3 regions of the Streptomyces sp. NBC_00483 genome follow, and region 1 is predicted to be linked to each of the others. Evidence: riboswitches for the same ligand, from Rfam matches in the RefSeq annotation. Region 1 holds a riboswitch; each other region holds the start of a gene.
The links. Region 1 has a riboswitch for cyclic di-AMP ahead of OHA73_RS18780 (transglycosylase family protein). Riboswitches for the same ligand answer to the same signal wherever they lie in the genome.

Region 1 (9,431 bases):
CGATCGCCTCGCCCACCGCCCGCGAGCTCGTCGACCGCTGCGCCGACGGCGGGCGGGCGCTCGTCGTCCTCGCCACCGCCGAGGGCGACCGGCAGCTCACGGACGGCCTGGCGCGCCTCGCGGGCTCGGGCCGCGAACAGATGCCGAACCTCGAACTGCTCCCCGGCTCCTACGACCTGCCGGGCGCCCGCCTCCTCGACCTCGTCCAGGTCATGGACCGCATCCGCCGCGAATGCCCCTGGTCGAAGCAGCGCACCCACGAGGACCTCGCCAAGTACGCGATCGAGGAGGCGTACGAGCTGGTCGAGGCCATCGAGACGGACGACCGGGAGGAACTGCGCGAGGAGCTCGGCGACGTACTCCTCCAGGTCGTCTTCCACGCGCGCATCGCCGAGGAGGACGCCGACGAGCCGTTCTCGGTGGACGACGTGGCGGGCGGCATCGTCGACAAGCTCATCCACCGCCACCCGCACGTCTTCGGCGACGACACCGCCACGACCCCCGAAGAGGTCAAGGAGCACTGGCTGCGCACCAAGGCGGAGGAGAAGCGCCGCGCCTCGGTCACGGACGGCGTCCCGGTGGGCCAGCCGGGCCTCGCCCTCGCCGCCAAGCTCGGCTCGCGGGTGCGCACGGCGGGCCTGGACGTCCCGGTCCCCACGGGCGAGGGCGTCGGCTACGAACTCCTGGCCCTCGCCCTGCACGCCGAGGCGGAGGGCGTGGACCCGGAGGCGGCGCTCAGAGCCGCCGCCCGCGCCTACCGTGATGCGGTGCGGACCACCGAGGGGCTCACCGACCAGTAGGGGCGGCTACGGTCGGGTGGTGACCGAGAGCCCCACCCCCTCCAGCGCCCCCGAACTCTTCAGCTGGGAGTTCGCAAGCAACCCGTACCCCGCCTACGCCTGGCTGCGCGAGCACGCCCCCGTGCACCGCACCACGCTGCCGAGCGGCGTCGAGGCCTGGCTGGTCACCCGGTACGCGGACGCCCGCCAGGCGCTCGCCGACCAACGGCTCAGCAAGAACGCGGACCACCACGACGAGCGGAGCCCCGCCAAGGGCAAGACGGGCATCCCCGGCGAACGCCAGGCCGAGCTGACGACCCATCTCCTCAACATCGACCCGCCGGACCACACCCGCCTGCGCCGCCTCGTCTCGAAGGCGTTCACCCCACGCCGGGTCGCCGAATTCGCGCCGCGCGTCCAGCAGTTGACGGACGACCTCATCGACGCCTTCGCGGCCAAGGGCGAAGCCGACCTCATCCACGACTTCGCCTTCCCCCTCCCCATCTACGCCATCTGCGACCTGCTCGGCGTCCCCCGCGAGGACCAGGACGACTTCCGCGAGTGGGCAGGCATGATGATCCGCCACGGCGGTGGACCGCGCGGCGGGGTGGGACGCGCGGTGAAGCGGATCCGCGCGTACCTGGTGGAGCTGATCCACCGCAAGCGCGGCGACCTCACCGACGACCTGATCTCCGAGCTGATCCGCGCCTCCGACCACGGCGAACACCTCACGGAGAACGAGGTGGCGGCCATGTGTTTCGTGCTGCTCTTCGCCGGTTTTGAAACTACGGTCAACCTGATCGGCAATGGCACGTACGCCCTGCTCACACACCCCGACCAGCGTGAGCGCCTGCAGAGGTCGATCGCGGCGGGGGAGACGGGGCTGTTGGCGACCGGGATCGAGGAACTGCTGCGCTTCGACGGCCCGGTGGAGATGGCCACGTGGCGCTTCGCCAGGGAGCCGCTGACCATCGGCGGCCAGGAGATCGGCGTGGGCGACCCGGTCCTCGTCGTGCTCGCCGCCGCCGACCGCGACCCGGCGCGCTTCACAGAACCCGACACCCTCGACCTCTCCCGCCGCGACAACCAGCACCTCGGCTACGGACACGGCATCCACTACTGCCTCGGCGCCCCGCTCGCCCGCCTGGAGGGACAGACCGCCCTCGCCACCCTCCTGACCCGCCTCCCGGACCTGCGACTTGCGGTGGAACCTACCGATTTGCGGTGGCGCGGCGGCCTCATCATGCGCGGACTGCGCACGCTCCCGGTGGAGTTCACCCCGCGTCAGATCCCCACCGGAACCGACGGGTCAGCTGACGGACCGTCAACACTGTGACTTTCACGTGATCTACGCTGCATCGACTTGTGACAGGCGTTCGAGTGCCGCTACGTTCACGGATCATCGCGACACATGCACAACTCGCACCACTTGCACTACCCGTCGCGCGTAGCAGCATCAGTCTCGCGAAAGGCAAACGCATGCTCTCCGGGAACGGTCGTCACCGTCGCCCCCGTCAGGCCCCTGCTCTCGTCGTCGCCGCCGGGGTCGCCGGCAGCGCCATCGCGATCCCGCTGTTCGCCGCGAGCGGCGCGAGCGCCGCGACCACGCAGGCGTGGGACAAGCTCGCCGAGTGCGAGAGCGGTGGGCAGTGGAGCCTGGACGCCGGTAACGGCTACTACGGCGGACTCCAGTTCACGCAGGAGAGATGGGAGGAGTACGGGGGGCTCGACTACGCCCCGCGTGCCGACCAGGCCAGCCGCTCGCAGCAGATATCCGTTGCCGAGAAGGTTCTTGACGACAAGGGCGTGAGCGCCTGGCCGATGTGCTCGCTCACCGCCGACCTCACCAAGGACGACGACTCGGCGGACGTCGACCCGGGCGTGTCCGCGTCGCCGCAGCCGTCCGAGTCCTCCGCTTCGTCCGACACCGATGCCGACAGCAAGTCGGACGAGGGTGGCGACAAGAGCGCCGACGAGGACGCCGACAAGGCGGGCTCCACGGACGCGACGGATTCGAGCGAATCGAGCGATCCGGGCGACTCGACCGAATCGGCGGATTCGGGAGACAAGGGTCACGACGAGGCGGAGGGCTCCGACGCGTCGGACAAGGCCTCGGCGGACGAGTCGGGCGATACCTCCGGTAACAAGGCCGAGGAGTCCTCGACCTCTTCAAGTGACAAGTCCCACGCGCCTTCTGACGACGCCGCCTCCGAGACGGCCCCGCCGTCCGCCTCGCCCTCCGGCGAGACGCAGGACAGCGCCACGTCGGGCCGCCACCGCGGCGACCGCGCCGACGAGGGCGGCTCCGACTCCCGTACGGGAGAGGGGCGTCACGCCTCGCGCGACGACAAGCGCGACGGCGACACGTACAAGGTGCACGCCGGCGACAACCTCTGGGACATCGCGAAGGCCCAGGACGTGCACGGCGGATGGGATGCGCTCTACGAGCGGAACAAGGAGACGGTCGGTACCGACCCAGACCTCATCCTTCCTGGTCAGAGCCTGGATCTTGGGGACGGATCGGACAAAAAGTAGCGGGAGTTCGGGGCGGTTGAAGGGGCTTTGTCCGATATTGATCAAGTGAGACATGGGTCTCAAAGCCCCTGATCGACTTTGAAATCGGACGGATCGACCGCTTACGTTCGTGACCGCTCGCTTCAGCGGGCCCCGATGGACGTCACGCCGAATCCTGCCAACGTCCGTACGGGAACAGTCGACGCGTATGCGCCGTAGGCAGGAGCGGGGGACCCAGGTAAGTGCCCTTCCGGGAGACCGGACGGGCTTGGGGTTAAGCAGCGCACAAGGATGCGTCTGCCGGGCACTCACTGGCCCGAACCCGACAGCTCACCTCGCAGGCGTCGGTGAGGAGATATCTCCATGCTGTTTTCCGGCAAGAACAAGCACCGCCGCCCGTCCAAGGCCGTCCGCGTCGCCACGCTCGGCGGTGTCGCCGCTGCCGCCGTCGCCGTGCCGCTGATGGGTGCGACGTCCGCCTCCGCCGCGACCACGTCCGAGTGGGACCAGGTCGCGCAGTGCGAGTCCGGTGGCAACTGGTCCACGAACACCGGCAACGGTTTCTACGGCGGCCTCCAGTTCTCGTCCTCCACCTGGTCCGCCTACGGCGGCGACCAGTACGCCTCCTCCGCCGACCAGGCCTCCAAGGCCCAGCAGATAGCCGTCGGCGAGAAGGTCCTCGCCTCCCAGGGCAACGGTGCCTGGCCGAACTGCGGCTCGGGCCTGTCCTCCACCCCGAACGAGGGTGGCGCCGACGACTCGTCCTCGCAGCAGCAGGACACCCAGAAGCAGGACACCCAGAGCACGCAGCAGCAGGACACGCAGCAGCGTGCCGACCGCTCCGAGCAGCGCGAGCAGCCGAAGCAGGAGGCCCCGAAGCAGGAGGCCCCGAAGCAGGAGGCGGCTCCGAAGCAGGACACCGTCACCACCCCGACCGGCAACAAGGTCGAGAAGGGTGACGGCGAGTACAAGGTCAAGTCCGGTGACACCCTCAGCAAGATCGCCGAGGCGCACGACACGACCTGGCAGCAGCTGTTCCAGAAGAACAAGGACATCGTCAAGGACGCCAACCTGATCTACCCGGGTCAGCAGCTGCACCTCAGCTAAGACGTCCGGTCCGCAGAGGACCACCGGTCCGCACAGGACCACCCCAGGCCCTCCCAGGCCGTCAGGTACGGGCTCGGCATCGGCGGACGCCGAGCCCCGCCGCACCCCGTCCCCACGGGTCGCTCACTTCGGCGACCTCCGTCCCGGCACAGCCGGGGCGGAGGTCGCTGTTTTTGTTCAGTTAAGGAACATTTCGCTATCGGCGTTGTCCACGAGGCGGGCGTTCGGATGGCCGATGCCCGCGAGCCGGTTACGCTCAGGGGTGCGGGACCACGTACCAAGCAGCCGCCCGCATAGCCTGCGTCACATCCAAGAAGGAGATGCTCGTGCCGTCCATCGACGTCGTCGTAGCCCGGGAAATCCTGGACTCCCGAGGCAACCCCACGGTCGAGGTCGAGGTCGGCCTCGACGACGGGAGCACCGGCCGTGCCGCCGTCCCGTCGGGTGCCTCCACCGGTGCCTTCGAGGCCATCGAACTCCGTGACGGTGACCCCAACCGTTACCTCGGCAAGGGTGTCGAGAAGGCCGTCCTCGCCGTCATCGAGCAGATCGGCCCGGAGCTGGTCGGTTACGACGCCACCGAGCAGCGCCTGATCGACCAGGCGATGTTCGACCTGGACGCGACCGACAACAAGGGCTCGCTCGGCGCCAACGCGATCCTCGGCGTCTCGCTCGCCGTCGCGCACGCCGCTTCCGAGGCCTCCGACCTGCCGCTGTTCCGCTACCTCGGTGGTCCGAACGCGCACCTGCTGCCCGTCCCGATGATGAACATCCTGAACGGTGGGTCGCACGCCGACTCCAACGTCGACATCCAGGAGTTCATGATCGCCCCGATCGGCGCGGAGTCCTTCTCCGAGGCCCTTCGCTGGGGCGCCGAGGTCTACCACACGCTGAAGAAGGTCCTGAAGAGCAAGGGCCTGGCCACCGGCCTCGGCGACGAGGGCGGCTTCGCGCCGAACCTCGACTCCAACCGTGCCGCCCTGGACCTCATCCTTGAGGCGATCAAGGAGGCCGGTTACGTTCCCGGCCAGCAGATCGCGCTCGCGCTGGACGTCGCCGCCTCCGAGTTCTACAAGGACGGCAAGTACCAGTTCGAGGGCAAGGAGCGCTCCGCCGCCGAGATGACGGAGTACTACGAGGAGCTCGTCTCCGCGTACCCGCTCGTCTCCATCGAGGACCCGCTGTACGAGGACGACTGGGCCGGCTGGAACGTCATCACCGAGAAGCTGGGCGACAAGGTCCAGCTCGTCGGCGACGACCTCTTCGTCACCAACCCGGAGCGCCTGGCCCGCGGCATCGAGGAGAACTCGGCGAACGCCCTGCTCGTGAAGGTGAACCAGATCGGTTCGCTGACCGAGACCCTGGACGCCGTCGAGCTCGCGCAGCGCAACGGCTTCAAGTGCATGATGTCGCACCGCTCCGGCGAGACCGAGGACGTCACCATCGCCGACCTCGCCGTCGCCACCAACTGCGGCCAGATCAAGACCGGCGCCCCGGCCCGCTCCGAGCGCGTCGCCAAGTACAACCAGCTCCTGCGCATCGAGGAGATCCTGGACGACGCGGCGGTCTACGCCGGCCGTTCGGCCTTCCCGCGCTTCAAGGGCTGAGCCTCACTGAGGTAGCAGTTACGTACGTCCCCGCACTCGGTCCCGTACCGTGTGCGGGGACGTACGTACGTGAGCGGGGAGGCGGGAGCAGGCGATGCCCGGAAAGGTACGGGACAGGGACTCCAGAGATCGCTTCTCGACGGCCACCCGCCTGCGCGTCCTGGGTGAGCAGACCGCCGAGCGCGTCTACCGCTCGCAGAGCAAGCGGCAGGCCCGCCGCTCCCGGCTCACCGGCCGCGCGGCCCTGCTCGCCCTCGTCCTGTGCACCCTCGTGGTCGCGCTCGCGTACCCGATAAGGCAGTACGTGTCGCAGCGCGGCGAGATCGAGGACCTGCAGCGCCAGCAGCAGGAGGCCAAGGAGCGGGTCGACAAGCTGCGCGACCAGAAGGCCCGCTGGCAGGACGACGCGTTCGCCGAGCAGCGCATCCGCGAGCGCCTGCACATGGTGATGCCGGGCGAGACCGGCTACGTGGTGCCGAACGAGCGCACCGCCGCCGCCGAGCGCGCCGAGCAGGGCGCGGAGGACCGCCCCTGGTACTCCAACGTCTGGGACGGCGTCGACAAGGCCGACCAGGCGGACAATTGACGTTCACCGCCGACAACTGACAATCACTGAAGGAACACCCGAGCGATGGAAACGCCCCCGCCGCAGACCGAGCCCACCGCGCCCACGGACGCCGACATCCAGGCGTTCAAGGAGCAGCTGGGGCGCCCGCCGCGCGGCCTGCGCGCCATCGCGCACCGCTGTCCCTGTGGCAACCCGGATGTGGTCGAGACGGCCCCGCGTCTGGAGGACGGTACGCCGTTCCCGACGACGTACTACCTCACGTGTCCGCGTGCAGCGTCGGCGATCGGGACGCTCGAGGCCAACGGTGTGATGAAGGAGATGACGGAGCGGCTCAAGACGGACCCTGAGCTGGCTCGTCAGTACCGTGCGGCGCACGAGGACTACATCGCTCGTCGTGACGCCATCGAGGTCCTGGAGAACTTCCCGAGTGCCGGTGGGATGCCGGATCGTGTGAAGTGTCTGCACGTCCTGGTCGGTCACTCGCTGGCCGCGGGGCCCGGTGTGAACCCGCTCGGCGACGAGGCGATCGCCATGCTCCCGGAGTGGTGGCGCAAGGGCGCCTGCGTCACGTCCGAGTCCACGGACTGACCCCCTTTTCCCCACCCCACCCCTTCCCGAAAGTCTTGCCGGACGGGCCTCCTCAATCGCCGGAGGGGCTGGAAAATCCAGCCCCGCCGGCGTTTGAGGCGCGGGGGTCTGGGGGCGGAGCCCCCAGCGGCTCACCGCAACCACACGACGACCTAAGGAGCCCACCCGCCATGACCAGGGTCGCCGCCATCGACTGCGGCACGAACTCGATCCGACTCCTCGTCGCGGACGCCAACCCGGAAACCGGTGAACTCGTCGACCTGGACCGTCGGATGACGATCGTCCGGCTCGGCCAGGGCGTCGACAAGACGGGCCGCCTCGCCCCGGAGGCCCTGGAGCGCACCTTCGCCGCATGCCGCGAGTACGCCGAGGTCATCAAGGAACACGGCGCCGAGAAGCTCCGCTTCGTGGCCACCTCCGCCTCCCGCGACGCCGAGAACCGCGCGGACTTCGTGAGCGGTGTCCTCGACATCCTGGGCGTCGAGCCCGAGGTCATCACCGGTGACCAGGAGGCGACGTTCTCCTTCACGGGTGCGACGAAGGAACTCACGGGCCGGGCGGACCTGGACAAGCCCTACCTGGTCGTGGACATCGGCGGCGGCTCCACCGAGTTCGTCGTCGGCGACGACACCGTGCGCGCCGCCCGTTCCGTGGACATCGGCTGCGTACGGATGACGGAGCGCCACCTCGTGGCCGAGGACGGCACGGTCTCCGACCCGCCGACCCCGGCGCAGATCGAGGCGATCCGCCAGGACATCGGCGAGGCCCTGGACCTGGTCAACCAGACGGTGCCGCTGACCGCGGCCCGCACTCTGGTCGGCCTGGCCGGCTCGGTCACCACGGTGGCCGCCCTGGCCCTCGGCCTGGCCGAGTACGACTCGACGGCGATCCACCACTCCCGGATCTCCTTCGACAAGGTCGCCGAGCTCACCGACTGGCTGCTGACGTCCTCGCACGACCAGCGCGCGCTGAAGCCGGTCATCCACCCCGGCCGGGTCGACGTCATCGCCTCGGGCGCGCTCGTACTGCGCCTGATCATGGAGTGGATCGGGGCACGCGAGGTGGTCGTCAGCGAGCACGACATCCTCGACGGGATCGCCTGGTCCATCGCCTGACACGGGCTCCGGAATCAGGCCTGGGACAGCCCCGGGCCGGCCCCCGAACCGCCCCGAAATCGTCTCTCCTGAGCGCCCCGCACAGCGTCTGAGCGCCCTGCGGGGCGCTTCCGACACCCCGCCGCGACACGCTGTCGGGAAAGTTCGTGAACTTCTTCACAAGGAAATCGGCCCACTTGGTGGCTGTTACGCGGCCGAGGGCCCGTTCGAGGGCGTGAGGCGACCTCGTCGAGGGTCGCGCGTGAGGTTGCCGCAGTGTTGCGAGTCGATTGCGGACCGAAGTGGTCCAGTACCGCCAAATGCTCACTATGGCTGCTCAAGAGGGGTGAGCAACGTCTGGGGCGGTGCGGTGGTTCCCCCTGGATGTCATGACATGGGTCACGTGGGCGGCGCAGTGTAGCAGAGCCCCCCTACAAGCTTGTGAAGGGGCGCACGAGCGACCCCCGCCAGTCGGGTGGATACTCGATGGCATGAGCACCACGGAGCGTCCCAGGATCCTCATTGTCGGGGGTGGGTACGTAGGCCTGTACGCGGCGCGGCGCATTCTCAAGAAGATGCGCTACGGCGAAGCGACCGTCACGGTCGTGGACCCGCGCTCGTACATGACGTACCAGCCCTTCCTCCCCGAGACCGCCGCCGGCAGCATCTCGCCGCGCAACGTCGTCGTCCCCATGCGACGCGCTGTGCCGGGCGCCGAGATTCTCACCGGCCGCGTCACCTCCATCGACCAGGACCGCAAGGTCGCCTCCGTCGCGCCGATCGTCGGCGAGGCGTACGAGGTTCCCTTCGACTACCTGGTGATCGCGCTCGGCGCGGTCTCCCGCACCTTCCCGACGCCGGGCCTCGCCGAGGCCGGTATCGGTATGAAGGGTGTCGAGGAGGCCGTCGGCCTGCGCAACCACGTACTCGAGCAGCTCGACAAGGCCGAGTCGACGACGGACGAGGAGATCCGCCGCAAGGCGCTCACCTTCGTCTTCGTCGGCGGTGGCTTCGCGGGCGCCGAGACCATCGGTGAGGTCGAGGACCTGGCGCGCGACGCGGCCAAGTTCTACAAGAACGTGAAGCGCGAGGACATGCGCTTCGTGCTCGTCGACGCCGCCGACAAGGTGCTGCCCGAGGTGGGCCCGGAGCTCGGCGTCTACGGCCGCAAGCA
Region 2 (9,431 bases), 2.8 Mb from region 1:
TCGAGATGACCTTCTCGGGGCCGACCGCGAAGGGCAGCTCGGTGACGACGAGGCCCTTGCGGCGCGCCGTCACGTTCTCCACGGAGACCGTCGAGCGGATCTTGAACGTGCCGCGGCCCGTCTCGTACGCGTCCCTGATGCCGGACAGGCCGACGATCCGGCCGCCCGTCGGAAGGTCGGGCCCCGGAACGTACTTCATGAGCGTGTCGAGGTCGGCGCCCGGGTGCCGGATCAAGTGCCGCGCGGCGGCGATCACTTCACCCAGGTTGTGCGGCGCCATGTTCGTCGCCATGCCGACCGCGATGCCCGACGCGCCGTTCACCAGCAGGTTCGGGTATGCCGCCGGGAGGACGAGCGGCTCCTGCTCCTGGCCGTCGTAGTTCGCGACGAAGTCGACGGTGTTCTCGTCGATCGACTCCGTCATGAGGGACGCGGCGGCGTCCGGGCGGCACTCGGTGTAACGCATGGCGGCCGGGCGGTCGTCATTGCCCAGGGAGCCGAAGTTCCCGTGCCCGTCCACCAGCGGGACGCGCATGGAGAACGGCTGGGCGAGGCGCACCAGGGCGTCGTAGATCGACGAGTCGCCATGGGGGTGCAACTTACCCATGACCTCGCCGACGACGCGGGCGCACTTCACGTAGCCGCGCTCGGGGCGCAGGCCCATCTCGTTCATCTGGTAGACGATCCGACGGTGGACGGGCTTCATCCCGTCGCGGGCGTCGGGCAGGGCGCGTGAGTAGATGACCGAGTACGCGTACTCCAGGTAGGAGCCCTGCATTTCGTCGACCACGTCGACGTCGAGGATCTTCTCCTCGAAGTCGTCGGGCGGCGGGGTCTTCGTGCTGCGGCGGGCCATCGCTGCTGCGGCTCCTTCACCTACAAGAACGGTTACATGAACGGGAACTGTCGCGGACCATTGTGGACCGCCGCACTGACAACGCCGCTCGCGGCCCTTCAGTACCGGGTGTCGCAGGGCACCGAGAGGGCCGCCTGCTCGCTCACGGCGTAGCCCAGGCGGGAACTTCGCCAGGTGCCAGCACGCTTGCATACAGTGGCAGCACTCGCAGCAGTTCAGTGTTCCAGGACCTGCCGCAGTCCAGAGCTCACCGCGAATTCGCGTTGCACCGCGATCGAAGGGACGTACATGCCCATGGGTCACACGGCCACCGCCGAGGCCGGCTCCGGCGGCCTGACAGCGACCGAGCACCGGCTGGCCAACGGCCTGCGCGTGGTGCTCTCCGAGGATCATCTGACCCCGGTCGCGGCGGTCTGCCTCTGGTACGACGTCGGCTCGCGCCACGAGGTCAAGGGCCGTACGGGCCTGGCTCACCTCTTCGAGCACCTGATGTTCCAGGGCTCGAAGCAGGTGCACGGCAACGGGCACTTCGAGTTCGTCCAGGGCGCGGGCGGCTCGCTCAACGGTACGACGAGCTTCGAGCGCACCAACTATTTCGAGACCATGCCCGCCCACCAGCTGGAGCTCGCGCTGTGGCTCGAGGCCGACCGCATGGGCTCGCTCCTCACGGCCCTCGACGACGAGTCGATGGAGAACCAGCGGGACGTCGTGAAGAACGAGCGGCGCCAGCGCTACGACAACGTGCCCTACGGCACGGCGTTCGAGAAGCTGACCGCCCTCATGTACCCCGAGGGGCACCCGTACCACCACACGCCCATCGGCTCCATGGCCGACCTGGACGCGGCCACCCTTGAAGACGCGCGGAACTTCTTCCGCACCTACTACGCGCCCAACAACGCGGTGCTGTCGATCGTCGGCGACATTGACCCGGAGCAGACGCTGGCCTGGGTCGAGCGGTACTTCGGCTCCATCCCCGGCCATGACGGCAAGCCCGCCCCGCGCGACGGTGCCCTCCCGGAGGTCATCGGCGAGCAGCAGCGCGAGGTCATCGAGGAGGAGGTGCCGGCGCGTGCCCTGATGTCGGCCTACCGGCTCCCGCTGGACGGCACGCGCGCGTGCGACGCCGCCGACCTCGCCCTCACCGTCCTCGGCGGCGGCGAGTCCTCGCGCCTGTACAACCGGCTCGTACGCCGTGACCGCACCGCCGTGGCGGCCGGTTTCGGCCTGTTGCGCCTCGCCGGAGCGCCCTCGCTGGGCTGGCTGGACGTGAAGACCTCCGGAGACGTCGAGGTGCCGGTCATCGAGGCCGCCGTCGACGAGGAGCTCGCCCGGTTCGCCGAGGAGGGCCCGAGCCCTGAGGAAATGGAGCGCGCCCAGGCCCAGTTGGAGCGCGAGTGGCTGGACCGCCTGGGCACGGTCTCCGGGCGCGCCGACGAGCTGTGTCGCTACGCCGTCCTGTTCGGCGACCCGCAGCTCGCCCTGACCGCCGTGGGACGCGTTCTGGACGTGACCGCGGAGGAGGTCCAGGAGATCGCCAAGGCGCGCCTGCGTCCCGACAACCGCGCGTCCCTCGTGTACGAGCCGACCGCGCCCGCCGACACCGAGAACGCCGAGATCGCTGAGGAGGCGGGCCAGTGACCGAGCAGCTCGCGAACATGGACTTCCACCCGCGGCCGCAGGCGGGCGAGCCCAAGCCCTGGGCGTTCCCGGCCCCGGAGCGCGGCGCGCTCCCCAACGGCCTGACGGTGCTGCGCTGCCACCGGCCGGGACAGCAGGTCATCGCCGTGGAGGTGCACCTGGACGCACCGCTTGACGCGGAACCGAAGGGCCTCGACGGCGTCTCGACGATCATGGCGCGTGCCTTCAACGAAGGCACGGACAAGCACTCCGCCGAGGAGTTCGCCGCCGAGCTGGAGCGCTGCGGCGCCACGATGGACGCGCACGCCGACCACCCCGGCGTCCGTGCCTCCCTCGAAGTGCCGGCCTCCCGCCTCTCCAAGGGCCTCGCCCTCCTGGCCGACGCCCTGCGGGCCCCCGCCTTCGACGACAGCGAGATCGAGCGCCTCGTCCGCAACCGCCTGGACGAGATCCCGCACGAGGCCGCCAACCCGGCCCGGCGCGCCGCCAAGGAGCTCTCCAAGCAGCTCTTCCCGGCCGACGCGCGCATGTCGCGCCCGCGCCAGGGCACCGAGGAGACCGTCTCGGCCATTGACGCGGCGGCCGTGCGCGCCTTCTACGACCGGCACGTACGCCCCGCCACCGCCACGGCCGTCGTCGTGGGCGACCTGACGGGCATCGACCTGGACGCCCTCCTCGCCGACACGCTCGGCGCCTGGACCGGCGACACCGCCGAGCCGCGCCCCGTGCCGCCGGTCGTCGCCGACGACACCGGCCGCGTGATCATCGTGGACCGTCCCGGTGCCGTGCAGACGCAGTTGCTCATGGGCCGGGTCGGACCGGACAAGCACGACCGTGTGTGGGCCGCGCAGATCCTCGGCACGTACTGCCTGGGCGGCACTCTCACGTCGCGCCTGGACCGCGTCCTGCGCGAGGAGAAGGGCTACACCTACGGAGTGCGGTCCTTCGCCCAGGTGCTGCGCTCCGCGCCCGACGGCAGCGGCGCCGCGATGCTCGCCATCAGCGGCTCGGTGGACACTCCGAACACCGGGCCCGCGCTCGACGACCTGTGGAAGGTCCTGCGCACGCTGGCGGCCGAGGGGCTCACGGATGCCGAACGGGACACCGCCGTACAGAACTTGGTGGGTGTGGCCCCGCTGAAGTTCGAGACCGCCGCGGCCGTCGCGAGCACCCTCGCCGACCAGGTCGAGCAGCACCTGCCCGACGACTTCCAGGCGCAGGTGTACCGGCAACTGGCCGCCACGGGCACCGTGGAGGCCACGGCCGCCGTCGTGAGCGCGTTCCCGGCGGATCGCCTGGTGACGATCCTGGTGGGTGACGCCGCGCAGATCGAGGAGCCGGTCAAGGCGCTCGGCATCGGCGAAGTCACGGTGGTCGCGGGCTGAGTTCCTCTCCCGCGGCACACCACGAAGCCCCGGCGCCGGCATCGGCCGCCGGGGCTTCGTGGCGTCCGTCACGATCATCTTCAATCACCACACGATCACAAATGTCCGAATTGATGTAGTGGTTGCCTGTCTGCCCTGTGGCGTGCACTACAAAAGCCGGGTTCTGTTTGTCGATCCAAAGACGCCCCGCTTAGCGTTCCCTCCGGCTGTCCGCCAGACGTACGTCGCGCCCGCGACACCGGACAGTCATCGCCGAGTCCCCATGGTGCGAGCCAGGGGAGCCGGGGACCCACCGAAGTCCCTGGGGTGAATCGGGCGCTCTTCCCGTAAGGGGAGGGGGCCTGTAGGAGACCTTCCTGCTCCGAACCCGTCAGCTAACCCGGTAGGCGAGAAGGAAGGAAAGGATCAGCCACTTCATGGCGTTCACCCGTGCCACCGGGAAGCACCGCCGTCCCAGCCGCCTGACGCGTACCACCGCTCAGGTCGCCGGCGTCGCCGCAATCACCACGACGGGCGTGGTGGGTGGCCTCGCCGCCCCCGCACTCGCCGCCGACACCGCGATAGCCCCGCACGACGGCCTCACGCAGGCCGTGGCCATCGGCGACTCCCTGGCCGAGCAGATCGACGCGCAGGCCACCGCGCAGCAGAAGGCCGCCGCCAAGGCGAAGGCCGAGGCCGAGGCCAAGAAGAAGGCCGAGGAGGCCAAGCGCAAGGCCGAGGCGGAGGCCAAGAAGCGGGCAGCCGAGAAGGCCCAGAAGGAGCGCGAGGCCAAGGAGCGCGCCGCCCGCGAGGCCGAGCGCAAGCGCCTGAACAGCTTCGTGTCGCCGATCTCCGGCTCGTACGTCTCCACCGCCTACCAGGCCGGCAGCGGACTGTGGTCCTCCGGTAGCCACACCGGCATCGACTTCCACGCCTCCAGCGGCACTTCGGTGCACGCGGTCGGCATGGGCACCGTCGTCGAGGCCGGCTGGGGCGGCTCGTACGGCAACAACGTCGTGATCAAGATGAAGGACGGTACGTACACCCAGTACGGTCACATGTCCTCGATCGGCGTCTCCGTCGGCCAGGACGTCACCCCCGGCCAGCAGATCGGCCTCTCCGGCGCCACCGGCAACGTGACGGGCCCGCACCTCCACTTCGAGGCCCGCACCGGCCCCGACTACGGCTCGGACATCGACCCCGTCGCGTACCTGCGCCAGCACGGTGTGAACGTCTGACCCGTCAGGCACACTCCACGAAAGCCCCGGCTCACCGAGCCGGGGCTTTCGCGTGCGCGGGTCTGCACTGTCCAAAAAATATCCCTGGATTCAGTTCCCTCGTCGGAAATTCAAGTCCGGTGGAATAGAGTCACCGGGTAAACGTTCCGGCCACGTGTCATTCGCGCTTGACCGGGCGTCAATCGACCGCGTATCGCGGGCATTGAGGCGGAGGTCGAGTCATGCGCATTCCCGCGCAGTCGGTATGCACAGCGATCCGCGACGACATCGTCGCCGGCGTCTACGAGCGCGGCGGCAGGCTCACCGAGGAACTGCTCGCGCGTCGCTACGGGGTCTCGCGCGTGCCCGTCCGCGAGGCGCTGCGGACCCTGGAGGCGGAGGGGTTCGTCGTCACGCGCAGGCACGCGGGCGCGTGCGTGGCCGAACCCACCGAGCGGGAGGCGGCCGACCTCCTGGAGATCCGCATGCTGCTCGAACCCATGGGCGCCGCCCGCGCCGCGCAGCGCCGCACCGAGGCTCACCTCAAGGTGCTGCGTGGCCTGGTCAGGCTGGGGCAGGAGCGCTCCCGGCGAGGTCAGAGCGAGGATCTGCGCTCCCTCGGCAGCTGGTTCCACGAGACGCTCGCCCAGGCCTCCGGCAGCCCCGGCCTGATCACCCTGCTCACCCAGCTCCGCCACAAGATCGCCTGGATGTACGCCGTGGAGAGCCCGGCCCGGCCGGCCGAGTCCTGGGCCGAGCACGGCGCCATCGTCGACGCCGTGGCACGGGGCGACGCGGAGCGTGCCCGCGCCCTGGCCACCCTGCACGCGGAGCGCGCGACGGCCGCCCACAGGCTGCGCGTCCCCCGCGCGGGCGAGCATGTGAGGACTTCGCAACATGCAGTCAACACAGTGGGGCGTCAGGTTTAACAACAGCGCCGTATACAAAGAAGTGCACTATTCGGTGAATGGGTTGAACGAGGCGCGGATGAATTCCCGCTGCCTATTTCCTGCCGCCCATTTCCAGCTGCCCAATTCGCGCCGCAATAGTGAACGAAAAAGCCGCGCGCCCCGAAGGGGAACGCGCGGCTCAGCCGTACTGCTTTTTGTCTTTGTGTCAGACGGTCTCGGGAAGCTCCTCGAGCCCCTCCGCGACCAGCTTCGCCAGACGGTCGAGCGCGGCGTCCGCGCCCTCGGCGTCGGAAGCCAGCACGATCTCCTCGCCGCCCTGCGCGCCCAGGCCGAGCACCGCCAGCATGGAGGCGGCGTTGACGGGGTTGCCGTCGGCCTTGGCGATCGTCACGGGAACACCGGCCGCCGTGGCAGCGCGGACGAAGATGGAAGCGGGGCGGGCGTGGAGGCCCTCGGCCCAGCCGACGTTGACGCGGCGCTCAGCCATGTGATGCTGCCCTTCAGGTGTCTCACGGTTGTCTAGACCAGTGTTCCATATCGGGAGGCGTGCGTGACGCGGACCCAGGTCCTCACCGGCACGGCCCTTCGGTCCTCCATAGGGTGCCCTCCGTACGCACGGGCCGCGACCCGTACGACCGACCGCCGTCTGTCGGTGCCCGGCCCTACTCTTGCGGCATGGAGACCCCGTCGGACCGGCATGCGTACCCCGCCCACTGGGAGGCCGACGTGGTGCTGCGCGACGGCGGCACCGCGCGGATCAGGCCCATCACGACGGCGGACGCCGAGCATCTGACCAGCTTCTACGAGCAGGTCTCGGACGAGTCGAAGTACTACCGCTTCTTCGCGCCCTACCCCCGCCTGTCCGCCAAGGACGTGCACCGCTTCACCCATCACGACTACGTGGACAGGGTCGGTCTCGCGGTCACGGTGGGCGGCGAGTTCATCGCCACGGTGCGCTACGACCGGATCAACGAGCAGGGCATGTCGGCGACCGCGCCCGCCGACGAGGCGGAGGTCGCCTTCCTCGTGCAGGACGCCCACCAGGGCCGAGGCGTAGCCTCCGCCCTCCTGGAGCACATCGCGGCCGTCGCCCGCGAACGCGGCATCCGCCGGTTCGCCGCCGAGGTGCTGCCCGCCAACAGCAAGATGATCAAGGTGTTCCGGGACGCCGGATACACACAGAAGCGCAGCTTCGAGGACGGCGTCGTCCGCCTGGAGTTCGACATCGAGCCCACGGAGGCCTCGCTCGCGGTGCAGCACGCGCGCGAGCAGCGCGCCGAGGCCCGCTCGGTGCAGCGCCTGCTCGCCCCCGGCTCCGTCGCCGTGATCGGCGTGGGACGTGCGGCCGGAGGAGTGGGCCGCAGCGTTCTCGACAACCTGAAGGACGCGGGCTTCACCGGGCGCCTGTACGCGGTGAACCAGGCGTTCGGGGACGACGTCACCGAGATCGACGGCCTGCCCGCCCACCGCTCCGTACGCGACATCGACCCGGCGGAGACGGTCGACCTGGCCGTCGTGGCCGTGCCCGCCCCGGACGTCCCCGAGGTCGTCGCCGAGTGCGGCGAGCGCGGCGTGCAGGGCCTCGTCGTCGTCTCCGCCGGCTACGCGGAGAGCGGGGACGAGGGCCGCGAGCGCCAGCGCGCCCTGGTCCGCCAGGCCCGCAGCTACGGGATGCGCATCATCGGGCCGAACGCCTTCGGAGTGGTCAACACATCACCGGAGGTACGGCTCAACGCCTCGCTCGCCCCCGAGATGCCGCGCCCCGGACGTATCGGCCTGTTCGCCCAGTCCGGCGCCATCGGCATCGCGCTCCTGTCCCGCCTGCACCGCAGGGGCGGGGGAGTCACCGGGGCCAGCGGGGTCTCCACGTTCGTCTCCGCGGGCAACCGCGCGGACGTCTCCGGGAACGACGTCCTTCAGTACTGGTACGACGACGCGGACACCGATGTCGCCCTCATGTACCTCGAATCGATCGGCAACCCCCGCAAGTTCACCCGCCTCGCCCGCCGCACCGCCGCTGCCAAGCCCCTGGTGGTCGTCCAGGGCGCCCGGCACAGCGGCATCGCGCCCACGGGGCACGCGGTGCGGGCCACCCGCCTCCCGTACGCCACCGTGTCCGCGCTGCTGCGCCAGGCGGGGGTCATCCGGGTCGAAACGATCACCGAACTCGTGGACACCGGCCTCCTGTTGGCCCGCCAGCCGCTGCCCGAGGGACCGCGCGTCGCCATCCTCGGCAACTCGGAGTCGCTCGGCCTCCTGACGTACGACGTGTGCCTCTCCGAGGGGCTGCGGCCCAAGCCGCCGCTGGACCTGACGACCGCCGCGTCCGCCGCCGACTTCCGGGCCGCACTGGAGCAGGCGCTGGCCGACGAGAAGACGGACGCCGTCGTGGTCACCGCGATCCCCGCCGTGGGGGAGGGCCCCTCGGAGGACGCGGAACTCGCGGCCGCCCTGAGCGCGGCAGCCGCCACCGGCCCCACGAAGCCGGTGCTCGTCGTCCACGTCGAACTCGGTGGCCTCGCCGAAGCACTCTCCGCCGCGGCCAGCACGGGGCCCAACGCGCCCGACACCCTGCCCCAGCGCGCCGCCTCCGAGACCTCGGGGACCCCTGGGGCCCCCGAGGCGCCGGACGCCCCCGAAGGCACCCCGCCTCCTGTGGACCGCACTCCCCGCCTCATCCCCGCCTACCCGGCCGCCGAGCGCGCCGTCCGCGCGCTCTCCCAGGTGGCCAAGTACGCCCAGTGGCGACGCGACGCCGCCACGCCCGGCAAGGTGCCCGAGTACGACGCCGTCGACGAGCAGGGGGCCGCCGAGCTCATCACGGAACTGCTCGCCAAGGAGGGCGACCCGCGAGGCGCAGACCTCGCCCCGGAGGACGCCCGCGCCCTGCTGTCCCGCTACGGCATCGACGTGCGCAGCACGCTGCCCGCTCCCGGCCCGGACGAGGCCGCGGAGGCCGCGCACACGCTCGGCTACCCGGTGGCCCTGAAGACGACCGCCCCGCATCTGCGGCACCGCCCCGACCTCGGCGGCGTACGCCTGGACCTGTCCAGCGAGGGAGAGTTGCGGCGCGCCTACGAAGACCTGACCCAGCGGCTCGGCAAGCCCGCCGAACTGCGGCCGGTCGTGCAGGCGATGGCGCCGCGCGGAGTCGACACCGTCGTACGCGCCGTCATAGACCCGGCCGCGGGCGCCGTGCTCTCCTTCGGGCTCGCCGGAGCCGCCTCCGAGCTGCTCGGAGACACCGCGCACCGGCTGATCCCGGTGACCGACAAGGACGCGCAGGCGATCGTGCGGTCCATCAAGACGTCCCCGATCCTGTTCGGCTGGCGCGGCGCGGCCCCCGTGGACACTCCCGCGCTCGAGGAGCTGCTGCAGCGCGTGTCGCGTCTGGTCGACGACCACCCCGAGGTCGTCGGCGTCGCCCTTGAACCGGTCGTCGTGG
Region 3 (9,431 bases), 3.9 Mb from region 1:
GGAGGACTCCCTCGCGGACCTGGTCACCTCGCACGGCGCCCGCCTGCTCGGCCCCAACTGCATGGGCATCGTCGACACGACGAGCCAACTCCGGCTCAGCTGGGGCGACTTCCCGACCGGCGGCCTCGGTCTCGTTTCGCAGAGCGGCAACCTGGCCCTGGAGATCGGCCGCCACCTGGAACGCGCGGGCGCGGGCTTCTCGCGCTTCGTCTCGCTCGGCAACCAGCGCGACATCGACGCCGCCGACGCCCTGGAATCCCTGATCGCCCACGAGCCAACGAGAGCGATCGCGGCGTACGTGGAGGACTTCCGGGACGGCCGCCGCCTCGCGGACGTCCTGGCGGCCGCTCACGCCGGGGGAAAGCCGGTCCTGCTCCTCACGGTGGGCCGCAGCTCGGCATCGGGCCGCGCGGCCGCCTCCCACACGGGCGCCCTCGTCAGCCCGCACGCCACGGTCGCGGCGGTCTGCCGCGACGCCGGCGCCCTCCTCCTGAACTCCGCGGGCGAACTCGTCGACACCGCCCTCCACTTGATGTCCCCCACCCTCCCTCTCATACGTTCCCGCCCCCAGCCCTCACGCCACGACACGACCCCGACCCCCACCCCCGCCCAACCCGGCGCCGATCCACCCCCACCGCACCGGATCGCCGTGATCGGGGACAGCGGCGGACAGGGCGCGCTGGCCGCCGACTCGTTCGCCGCGTGCGGCTTCGATGTGCCCGCGCTCTCCCCGGCCACCGTCGACGCCCTGGGTGCGCAGCTGCCGCCGGGCGCGGGGCGGGCCAATCCGGTCGACCTTGCTGGGGCGGGCGAGCAGGATCTGGCCGCCTACGCGCGCGTGGCGGCCACCTTGCTGCACAGCGGCGACGCGGAAACGGTCGTACTCACCGGCTACTTCGGGGACTACGCGACCGCGAACCCCGCCCAGGCGGGGCGCGAGTGCGAGATCGCACACGCCCTCGCCGACGCCGCCGGCGCCGCGGGGCGGGCCCTTATCGTGCACACGATGGCCCGCGACACACCGGCCCTCGCCGTCCTCAGGGAGCGCGGTGTGCCGGTGCACGAGCGGGTCGAGCAGGCGGCGACGGCACTCGCGGGCGCCGTGCGTCTGGCCGCCACAACGCCGCACCTGCCGCAGGAGCGAACCACTCCCCCGGCGGCGTACGAGGTCGAGGACGGCGGCTACGAGCGGGTGCGCGAGCTGCTGGCGTCCTACGGAGTCGCGTTCCCCACGGCCGAGTTCGTGACGGACGCGGACGCGGCGGTCGAGGCCGCCTACCGCACGGGCTACCCCTTGGTGCTCAAGGCGATGGGGCTCGCGCACAAGACCGAGGCCGGTGGTGTGGCGCTGTACATCGCGGACGAGGCCGCCCTGCGGACCGCGTTCGCGCGGATGCGGGAGGCCACGGGTGCGGTTCGGTACGCGGTCGAGGCGATGGCCACACCTCCGTACGCGCGCGAACTCATCGTCGGCGTACGGAAGGACGCGGCGTTCGGTCCGGTCGTCATGGTCGGCGCCGGGGGCGTCACCGCCGAGCTGCACGCCGACACGGCGCTGGCTCTGGCCCCGCTCACCCCGGCACGCGCGCGTGCCCTGCTGCTGGAACTGCGGCACGCACCGCTGTTGACCGGGTGGCGCGGCGCACCGGCCGTCCACCTGGAGGCGGCCGCGGCGGCGGTGTGCGCGGTGGCCCAGGCCGCGGCGGACCACCCGGAACTGACCGATCTGGAGGTCAACCCGCTGCTTGTGCATCCCGGCGGCGCCATCGCCCTGGACGCACATGCGGTGGTGGCCGCTGGAAGCCCACTCTAGGACGAGAGCCAGCGGGGTCCGGGGCAGCGCCCCGCGACCTCAACCACTGTGGCCGGAACCGCCAGAGGCCTTCCGCCGGGCCCTGGTTCCGGCCGCGTAGAACACCAACCCGATCACGACGAACAGCAGCAGCGGCAGCACCTGGCTGAGCGTGTACGGCAGCCGCTGGCCCGCGAACGACTCGGGCAGCGAGTCCGCCGGGTTGCCCGAGGTGCCGAACCAACCGACCCCGAAACCGGGCCAGACGAGCACGACCACGGTGAACGCCACGAAGCCGGTGGCGAGCGCGGTCACGATCCAGGCGCCCACCCGGCCGCCGGGCACGGCGTAGGGGCGCTCCTGGTCGGGGTACTTGCGGCGCAGCACGGCGAGGCTCGGGAACGTGATGACGTAGGAGATGAACGTCGTGCTGATGGTCAGGCCGAGGCCCGCCGCGAAGTACTTCTCTCCGTCGCCGCCGGTGAGGTTGAGGGCGACGACGAACAGGATCGAACCGAGCACGGCGGACAGGATGTTGACCCGTACCGGGGTGCCGTGCTTCTCGGAGATGCGGCCCAGCCAGGCCGGACCCGCGCCGTCCGCGCACGCCACGGCCTGCGCGCGGTGGGCGCCCATGGCCCAGGTGACACCGGAGGTGAGCAGGCCGATGATGAGGCCCGCCGCGGCGACGCCGCCGAATACGGCGCCGAGCCCGGTCAGCGTCACCGTGCCGTCGGCCGCGATGGAGCCGCCGTAGACGGTGAAGACGGCCTTGCAGGCGTCGATGAAGCCGCCCAGGCTGCCGATCTCCTGGCTGGGCAGGACGAACAGGATGCCGAGGATGGGGCCTCCGTAGAGGAGCACGGCGGCGAGCCCGGAGCGCAGGATCGACAGGGGGATGTCACGGCGCGGGTTCTTCATCTCCTCGGCGGCCGAGCTGGGCAGTTCGAAGCCTACGTAGTTGAAGATGAGCACCGGGACGAGCGCCACGAAGCCCGCATACGTAGGCGTGAATTCGCCCGCGGGTAGGGCGTGCACGCCATGTTCGGCGGCGTAGACGACGACGGACACGAGGAAGAAGCCGAGCAGCACGACGCGCGCGACGGCGCCCGCGATGGGCACCCACTTGCCGATGCGTACGGACTGCACCACGGCGAGCGCACCGCCCCAGATGAACACGAACCCGGCGACGTACTTCCAGAAGCCCGGCAGCGGCGTGAAGAACTCCTCCCAGGTGGTCAGCGCGATGATGCACAGGCTGCCGCCCACCCAGACCGGGTTGGAGATCCAGTAGAGGAGCTGGTTGACGCCCGCGACGAGCCGGCCGAAGGCCAGGCGCGTCCACACGTACGGGCCGCCCTGCACGGGGAAGGCCGAGCCGAGTTCGGCGACGAGTAGCCCGTAGGGGAGGAAGAAGAGGACCGCCAGGATGACCATCCAGGTCAGGCCCTGCGGGCCCTGTGCGGCGACGGATCCGATGGTGTCCAGGCCGACGAGCGTGCAGATGAGGAAGAACAGCACGTCCAGCCGGCGCAGATCCTTGCGCAGCCGTGAGCGCTGCTCGCCCCAGCCTTCGGAGAGGTCGGGCTCGTCCCCGGCGGGCGGGGTCGGCGAGAGGGATGGCGCTTGGGTCACGATTGCTCCTGGCGAGAACAGCGAGAACGAACGAGGACGGCACTGACAGCACTTCGGGTTTTGCTCAGGCCGCGCTTACCCCCGACCGACCGACTTATTGACTGAACGGACAGTCAGTAGTGGAACGTGATGCGACTGTGACCTGTACGACTGCGAGGCGTCAAGAGTCCTGCACGTGAACGAGTCGACACCCGAGAACAACTAGGCTTGCGGCGTGACCAGAGTCCGGTTGAGCGTGGCCGAGCGGCGCGAAGAGCTGTTGAAGGCCGCCATCGAGCAGATCGAGGTGCGCGGGGTGGCCGCCGTGCGCATCGCCGACGTGGCATCGGCGCTCGGCGTGAGCAACGCGCTGGTGCTGTACCACTTCTCGACGAAGGAGAAGCTCGTCGCGGCCGCGTTCGCGCACGCCGCCGAGAGCGACCTGGCCCATCTGCGCAAGCTGCTCGGTCGCCGCACGACGGCCCTGAAGCGGCTGCGCGCCGCGGTGCGCTGGTACGCGCCGACGGGTCAGGCCAAGGGGTGGCGGCTGTGGATCGAGGGCTGGGCGGCGGCGCTGCGCGAGCCCGCGCTGCGGGAGGTCACGCGGGACCTCGACCGGCAGTGGAAGGCGGCGCTCGCCGAGGTGGTCGCCGAGGGCGTGGTGGCGGGCGAGTTCGTCTGCCCCGACCCGATGGCGGCGGCGCTGCGGCTCACGGCGCTGCTCGACGGGCTCGCCGTGCAGCTGACGGCATACGACGACGGGCGCGCCAGGCCGGCCGCGGTTTCGCGGGCCCGTATGCAGGAGTGGGTGGATGAGGCGCTCGCCCGCGAACTGGGGCTCGAGCGCGCGGAGTTGACCGGGGCGGGGCGCTGACGGGAGGCCGTCAGCGCCACCGCACCGCCGAGGTTCAACGCGTCAGGACGCCGCCTCCAGGTGCGCCTTCACCGCGTGCGGGTCCACGAAGCCCTTCGCCTGTACCCGGTCGCCGGAGGACTCGCCTCGCAGCCGGCGCCCGATCCACGGCACCAGGAACTCGCGCGCCCAGTGCATGTCGTCGCGCCGCACCTCGAACGTGCCGCGGGGCGGGAGCAGCGGCCACGCCTGCTCGGGGTCGGCCGGCACGTCGATGCCCAGCGCCTGACCGGCGCGCAGCGCCACCCGCGTGTGCCCCTCGGGCGACAGGTGGAGGCGGTCGTCGTCCCAGGCCCTGCGGTCCTGGATGGACTTCAGGGACCACAGGTCGAGCATCAGACAGCCGTGCCGGTCGGCGATCGCCCGCACATGCATGTTGTACGTGGCGATCTTGCCGCGCAGGTGCTTGAGCACGGCCACGTCACGGGTGTCGAAGCCGGTGGCCACCATGACGGTGCCCACGGCGTCGGAGAGCCGGGCGACGGCCTTCTCGAAGCGTTCGGCCACGTCGTCCGGGTCGGTGCCGGGGCGGATGATGTCGTTGCCGCCGGCGACCAGGGTCACCAGGTCGGGGGCGAGCTCGACCGCCTTCGGGACCTGGTCCGCGACGACCTGGTCGAGGAGCTTGCCGCGCACGGCCAGGTTCGCGTACTTGAAGGTGTCCTCGGGGACGCGGTCGTCCAGGAGGACGGCGAGCCGGTCGGCCCAGCCCGCGAACTTCCCGTCGGGCCCGGGGTCACCGACTCCTTCGGTGAAGCTGTCGCCCACGGCCGCGTAGGACCGGATCGTGCCGTTGAGTGTCTCCGTGAGTGCTCTCGATTCGTTTGCCACGACCACACATCTTTCACCCTCGACTGTGACCTACGCGACCGTAGCCAGGGGTTGACGCGTGGTGAGATAACCCACTCGCCACCTGGGGAATAAGCGCGGGAACGCACTTCGGCGCCCGGGGGACAGCCCCGGGCGCCGAAGTGAGCGAGCGGTCGCGACCGCTACGAGATGCCTCAGGCGTTCACGCCGTGCTCGCTCAGGTACGCGATCGGGTCGATGTCCGAGCCGTAGTCCGCGGTGGTGCGGACCTCGAAGTGCAGGTGCGGTCCCGTGACGTTGCCCGTCGCGCCGGACTTGGCGATCTCCTGGCCGGCCGTCACGGTGTCGCCCTGGGCGACGCCGATCGAGGACAGGTGGCCGTACTGGGAGAAGTGGCCGTCGGCGTGCTCGACGACGACCTCGTTGCCGTACGCGCCGCCCGAGCCGGTCGAGACGACGGTGCCGTCGGCGATCGCCTTCACGGAGGTGCCGGTCGGCACCGAGAAGTCGGCGCCGGTGTGGCTGCCGCTGGACCACATGGAGCCGGAGCTGCCGTAGCCCGTGCCCTTGGCACCGTCGACCGGCGCCGCGTAGTCGCCGGAGGCGGTGGTCTTGGCACTCGCCTGCGTGGCGGTGGCCGCACCCTCGGAGCCGGAGTCGCTGTCGGCCGCGCCGCCGACGGCGAGCTTGACGCCGATCTTGAGGTGGTCCGCGTCGGAGCCGACGGCGTCCTTGTTGTCCTCGTAGAGCTTCTTCCAGCCGCCGTCGACGTCCTGCGCCTTGGCGATCTTCGAGAGCGTGTCACCGGCCTTGACGGTGTACGTCGTGGCGTCGGCGGTACCGCCGGACGTCGCGGCCTGCGCGCCGGTGGCGCCCATCAGCGGCAGGGCGAGCGCGGCTCCACCGGCGGAGGCGACGGCGGCGACACGGGCGATGCGCTGGGAGGTCGAAAGGCGGTGCTTTCCCTTTGCGGGCATGCTGAATTTCCTCTCCGTCGCCTACGAGGTGAGCTGTCGGGTTCGGGCTGGAGATGCCCGGCCGCGCCCGGGGTACGGGCACGGCTTCACCCCAAGCCGCTTCGGGAAATCCCTACGCGGCGTCGTGCGTGTGGGTCCCCCGCTCCTGCCGTGACGGGTAGTCGAAAGGAATCCGGGCGGCGGCAGGACTAGGCGTTCCGACCGGATTGATTGGTGACCGTAGGCGAACGGCAATGGCGACGACAAACCCCGAATTCACCTGCGACGGCAATTCCTTGGGTTTCTGAGGCTTCCCTGTGTAACCCTGCGTCGACATTTCTCGCTTTACCAACGCCATACCTTCGGGGATCACTGGGGAGGCAATCCGGGCCGCCCGGCACGCAGCGTCACGAACATGAAGCCGGTCACGCACACGCCCACAAGCCCCTTCGATCCATGCACAGTTGATACAGAACGGGGCGAATCGGACAGATGGTTGCCTGTGGAACCGATGTCGTATCGTCATGAGCGCGCCCGCCGGCGACCCAACGCCGGTGCACCGATTGGGAGGAGCCCCTGTGACGCAGCACGCACCGTCCACCGAGCCCGAGCTGACCGGAGTGCGCAACTTCCGAGATGTGGGCGGCCTGCCCACCGTGGACGGCCGGCGCGTGCGCCAGGGCGTACTGTTCCGCAGCGGTCACCTCGCCCACGCCACGGCCGAGGACTCGACCTTCCTCTCCTCCCTCGGTCTGCACACGGTCTTCGACTTCCGCAACGCAGCGGACCAGAAGCTGGAAGGCGCGGATGTCGAACTGCCCGGCGTGCGCAATCTGAACCTGCCGCTCAACGACCCGGCCGACGGCGCCGAATTCTGGACCATGGTCCGCGACGGCAACATCGACCAGCTCCGCCAGATCCTCTCCGAGGGCCGCGCGGCGAACCGGCTCGTGGACTCCTACCGCACCATGATCAAGGAGCGCACCGCCGAGCACAGCCGCGTGCTGCACTCCCTCGCCGAGGACGGCCTCCCCGCGCTGATGCACTGCGCGGCGGGCAAGGACCGCGCGGGCCTGTCGATCGCGGTGACGCTGCTCGCGGTGGGCGTGGAGCGCGACGCCATCGAGGCGGACTACCTCAAGTCCAACGAGAAGCACCGCCGCTACGACGTGCGCCGCAGCGCCACCGCGAAGGACGCCTACTCCGCCGAGATCATGGAGCTGCTCAGCCCGCTCTTCGACGCCCGCATCGAATACCTCAACGCGGGCCTCGAAACGATCGACGAACTGTGGGGCAGCACGGACCGCTACCTCGAAGAGGGCCTGAAGCTCACCTCGGCGACGCGCGAGCGGCTGCGCGAGCGCCTTCTCGACTGAGGCCCGGCACCTGAGGCCCGGCACCTGAGGCCCGCCACCGCCCTCTCGACCGAAGCCCGGGCCTGAGCCGTGGCCCCGGGCCCGAGCCGCGGACCCGACGTCACCCCTCCCTGTCGCGAAGTGCCGCGCGGGCAGGGAGGGTTACGGCGAGCAGACCGAGGCACACCGCGCTCGCGGCGAACGTGCCGTACAGCAGCGGTGGTATGTACGGGGACTCCCCCGTCATGCCGCGCATCATCGGGGTCAGCGTGATCAGCGCGATGGTGGTGCCGAGCGCCACCCCCGCCGCCGACACCAGCAGGCTCTCCCAGTGGAGCATCCGCAGCACCTGGCGGCGCGTGGAGCCGACAAGGCGGAGCACGGTGAGTTCGCGACGGCGGTCCAGGACCGTCATCACCAGGGTGTTGACCGCCGCGACGGCGGCGAAGCCGCCCAGGACCGCGGCCATCATGTAGTTGGACCAGGCCCCCAGTTCGCTGTCCACGCTCTGCGCGACGGCATAGCCCGAGGCATCGGTGACCCTGCCCAGTGCGGTGAGCGGCTCGGCATCGCCGCCGCGCACCAGTAGCGTGCCGTCGAAGCCCGAGGTGACGTGGCCGGCCAGGGACGCGCGGTCCATGGTCACCGCCGCCAGGCCGAGGCCCCGGCCGTAGACCGCGGCGACTTCCGGGCGGGCCTTCGTGCCGTCGGGGAGGTAGAGCGGCAGCTTGTCGCCGACCTTCACCTTCGCCGCCGTGGCAAGGGTCTTGTCGATGGCGATGCGGCCCGCGCCCACGCGGTCCAGGCTGCCGCCGCGCACATCCAGGTCCTGCACCTTGGCCAGCTCGGCGCCGGAGCCCGAGATGCCCTGGGTCGCCGTTGCCTGCAACGACGTCTCGCCGCCCGAGTCGACCGGTACGAGCACCTGCGTGTCGAGCAGGCTCACGGCCGCGTCCACGCCGGGAGCGTGGGCGGCCCGGTCGGCGGCGCCCGCGGGCAGGCCCGCCGGGTTGGTGACGACGTGGTCCGCCGTGATGCCCTCGCGCAACTGGTCCGCGGAGACCTTGCTCTCGCTCGTGTGCATGAAGACCAGCGTCGAGGCGAAGGCCATCGCCAGCACGATCGGCGTGATCGCGGAGGCCAACCGCCGGGAATTCGACCGGGAATTGGCGGCCGCCAGCGAGGCCGAGGCCCCTCCCCCGCGCAGCAGTAGGCCGAAGAGCGCCGCGCACAGCCGGGCCACCAGCGGGCCGAGCAGCGAGACGGCGAGCATGAAGAGCATGACGACGCCGAGCGAGGCGTTCGCCGCGTCGGCTCCGGCGGTGGAGGCCGCGACGCCGGCGAGCGCCGATCCGCCGCCGAGGGCCGCGACCCCGAGCACCGTACGGATGACGCCCGGGCGCAGCCGCTCCACCGAGGCCTCGGCGAGCGCCTGACCCGGCTTGATCTTCGCGGGCCTGCGCCCGGCGATCCACCCGGCACCGAGCGCCGTGAGCAGCCCGGTCCCGACGGCCGCGACCAGCGGGATCCACGAGACGTGCAGCTCGACCGCCTGCGGGACGGCCCCGCGGTCCTTCAGCTGCCCGAACCACCAGTGCGCGAGCCCGATGCCCGGCAGGCACCCGAGCACCCCGGCGAGCGGCGCGACGAGCAGCGCCTCGGAGGCGACCGCCCGGCGGATCTGCCGTGGGGTGGCGCCGACAGCACGCAGCAGCGCGAACTCGCGGGTGCGCTGGCCGACGGAGAGGGCGACCGTGCCGGCCGCGGTGAAGACGGCGACCAGCGTGGCGATCCCGCCGAAGGAACCGCCAAGTGCGGTGAGCGTCTCCTTGGCGTACGCGAGGCCGTGGTCCTCGACCTCGCCGCGGTCGTCACCGGTGAGCACCTGTGCGCCGGAGCCGGTCAGGGCCTTCTCGACGGCGGTGGCGAGGGCGCCGGTGTCCGCGCCGTCCTTGGCCAGTACGGCGATGGCGTCGGCCTTGCCGGGGTGC

Region 2: another riboswitch for cyclic di-AMP. It lies ahead of OHA73_RS31615 (M23 family metallopeptidase); the one in region 1 lies ahead of OHA73_RS18780 (transglycosylase family protein).
Region 3: another riboswitch for cyclic di-AMP. It lies ahead of OHA73_RS36305 (LysM peptidoglycan-binding domain-containing M23 family metallopeptidase); the one in region 1 lies ahead of OHA73_RS18780 (transglycosylase family protein).

What each region holds. Positions count from the first base shown of each region.
Region 1 covers NZ_CP107880.1:4,254,837-4,264,267, reverse strand. The annotation lists gene OHA73_RS18795 (nucleoside triphosphate pyrophosphohydrolase) at 1-800, shown strand, start outside; gene OHA73_RS18790 (cytochrome P450 family protein) at 820-2,115, shown strand; gene OHA73_RS18785 (transglycosylase family protein) at 2,259-3,314, shown strand; cyclic di-AMP (ydaO/yuaA leader) riboswitch at 3,495-3,652, shown strand; gene OHA73_RS18780 (transglycosylase family protein) at 3,657-4,400, shown strand; gene eno (phosphopyruvate hydratase) at 4,727-6,007, shown strand; gene OHA73_RS18770 (FtsB family cell division protein) at 6,102-6,593, shown strand; gene OHA73_RS18765 (DUF501 domain-containing protein) at 6,639-7,163, shown strand; gene OHA73_RS18760 (Ppx/GppA phosphatase family protein) at 7,334-8,278, shown strand; gene OHA73_RS18755 (NAD(P)/FAD-dependent oxidoreductase) at 8,749-9,431, shown strand, end outside.
Region 2 covers NZ_CP107880.1:7,029,513-7,038,943, forward strand. The annotation lists gene OHA73_RS31600 (DNA gyrase/topoisomerase IV subunit A) at 1-856, opposite strand, end outside; gene OHA73_RS31605 (M16 family metallopeptidase) at 1,151-2,494, shown strand; gene OHA73_RS31610 (M16 family metallopeptidase) at 2,512-3,879, shown strand; cyclic di-AMP (ydaO/yuaA leader) riboswitch at 4,120-4,283, shown strand; gene OHA73_RS31615 (M23 family metallopeptidase) at 4,296-5,096, shown strand; gene OHA73_RS31620 (GntR family transcriptional regulator) at 5,318-6,004, shown strand; gene OHA73_RS31625 (HPr family phosphocarrier protein) at 6,192-6,473, opposite strand; gene OHA73_RS31630 (bifunctional acetate--CoA ligase family protein/GNAT family N-acetyltransferase) at 6,662-9,431, shown strand, end outside.
Region 3 covers NZ_CP107880.1:8,141,933-8,151,363, reverse strand. The annotation lists gene OHA73_RS36325 (acetate--CoA ligase family protein) at 1-1,813, shown strand, start outside; gene OHA73_RS36320 (APC family permease) at 1,853-3,427, opposite strand; gene OHA73_RS36315 (TetR/AcrR family transcriptional regulator) at 3,642-4,280, shown strand; gene OHA73_RS36310 (SGNH/GDSL hydrolase family protein) at 4,323-5,150, opposite strand; gene OHA73_RS36305 (LysM peptidoglycan-binding domain-containing M23 family metallopeptidase) at 5,324-6,106, opposite strand; cyclic di-AMP (ydaO/yuaA leader) riboswitch at 6,110-6,280, opposite strand; gene OHA73_RS36300 (tyrosine-protein phosphatase) at 6,664-7,461, shown strand; gene OHA73_RS36295 (ABC transporter permease) at 7,562-9,431, opposite strand, start outside.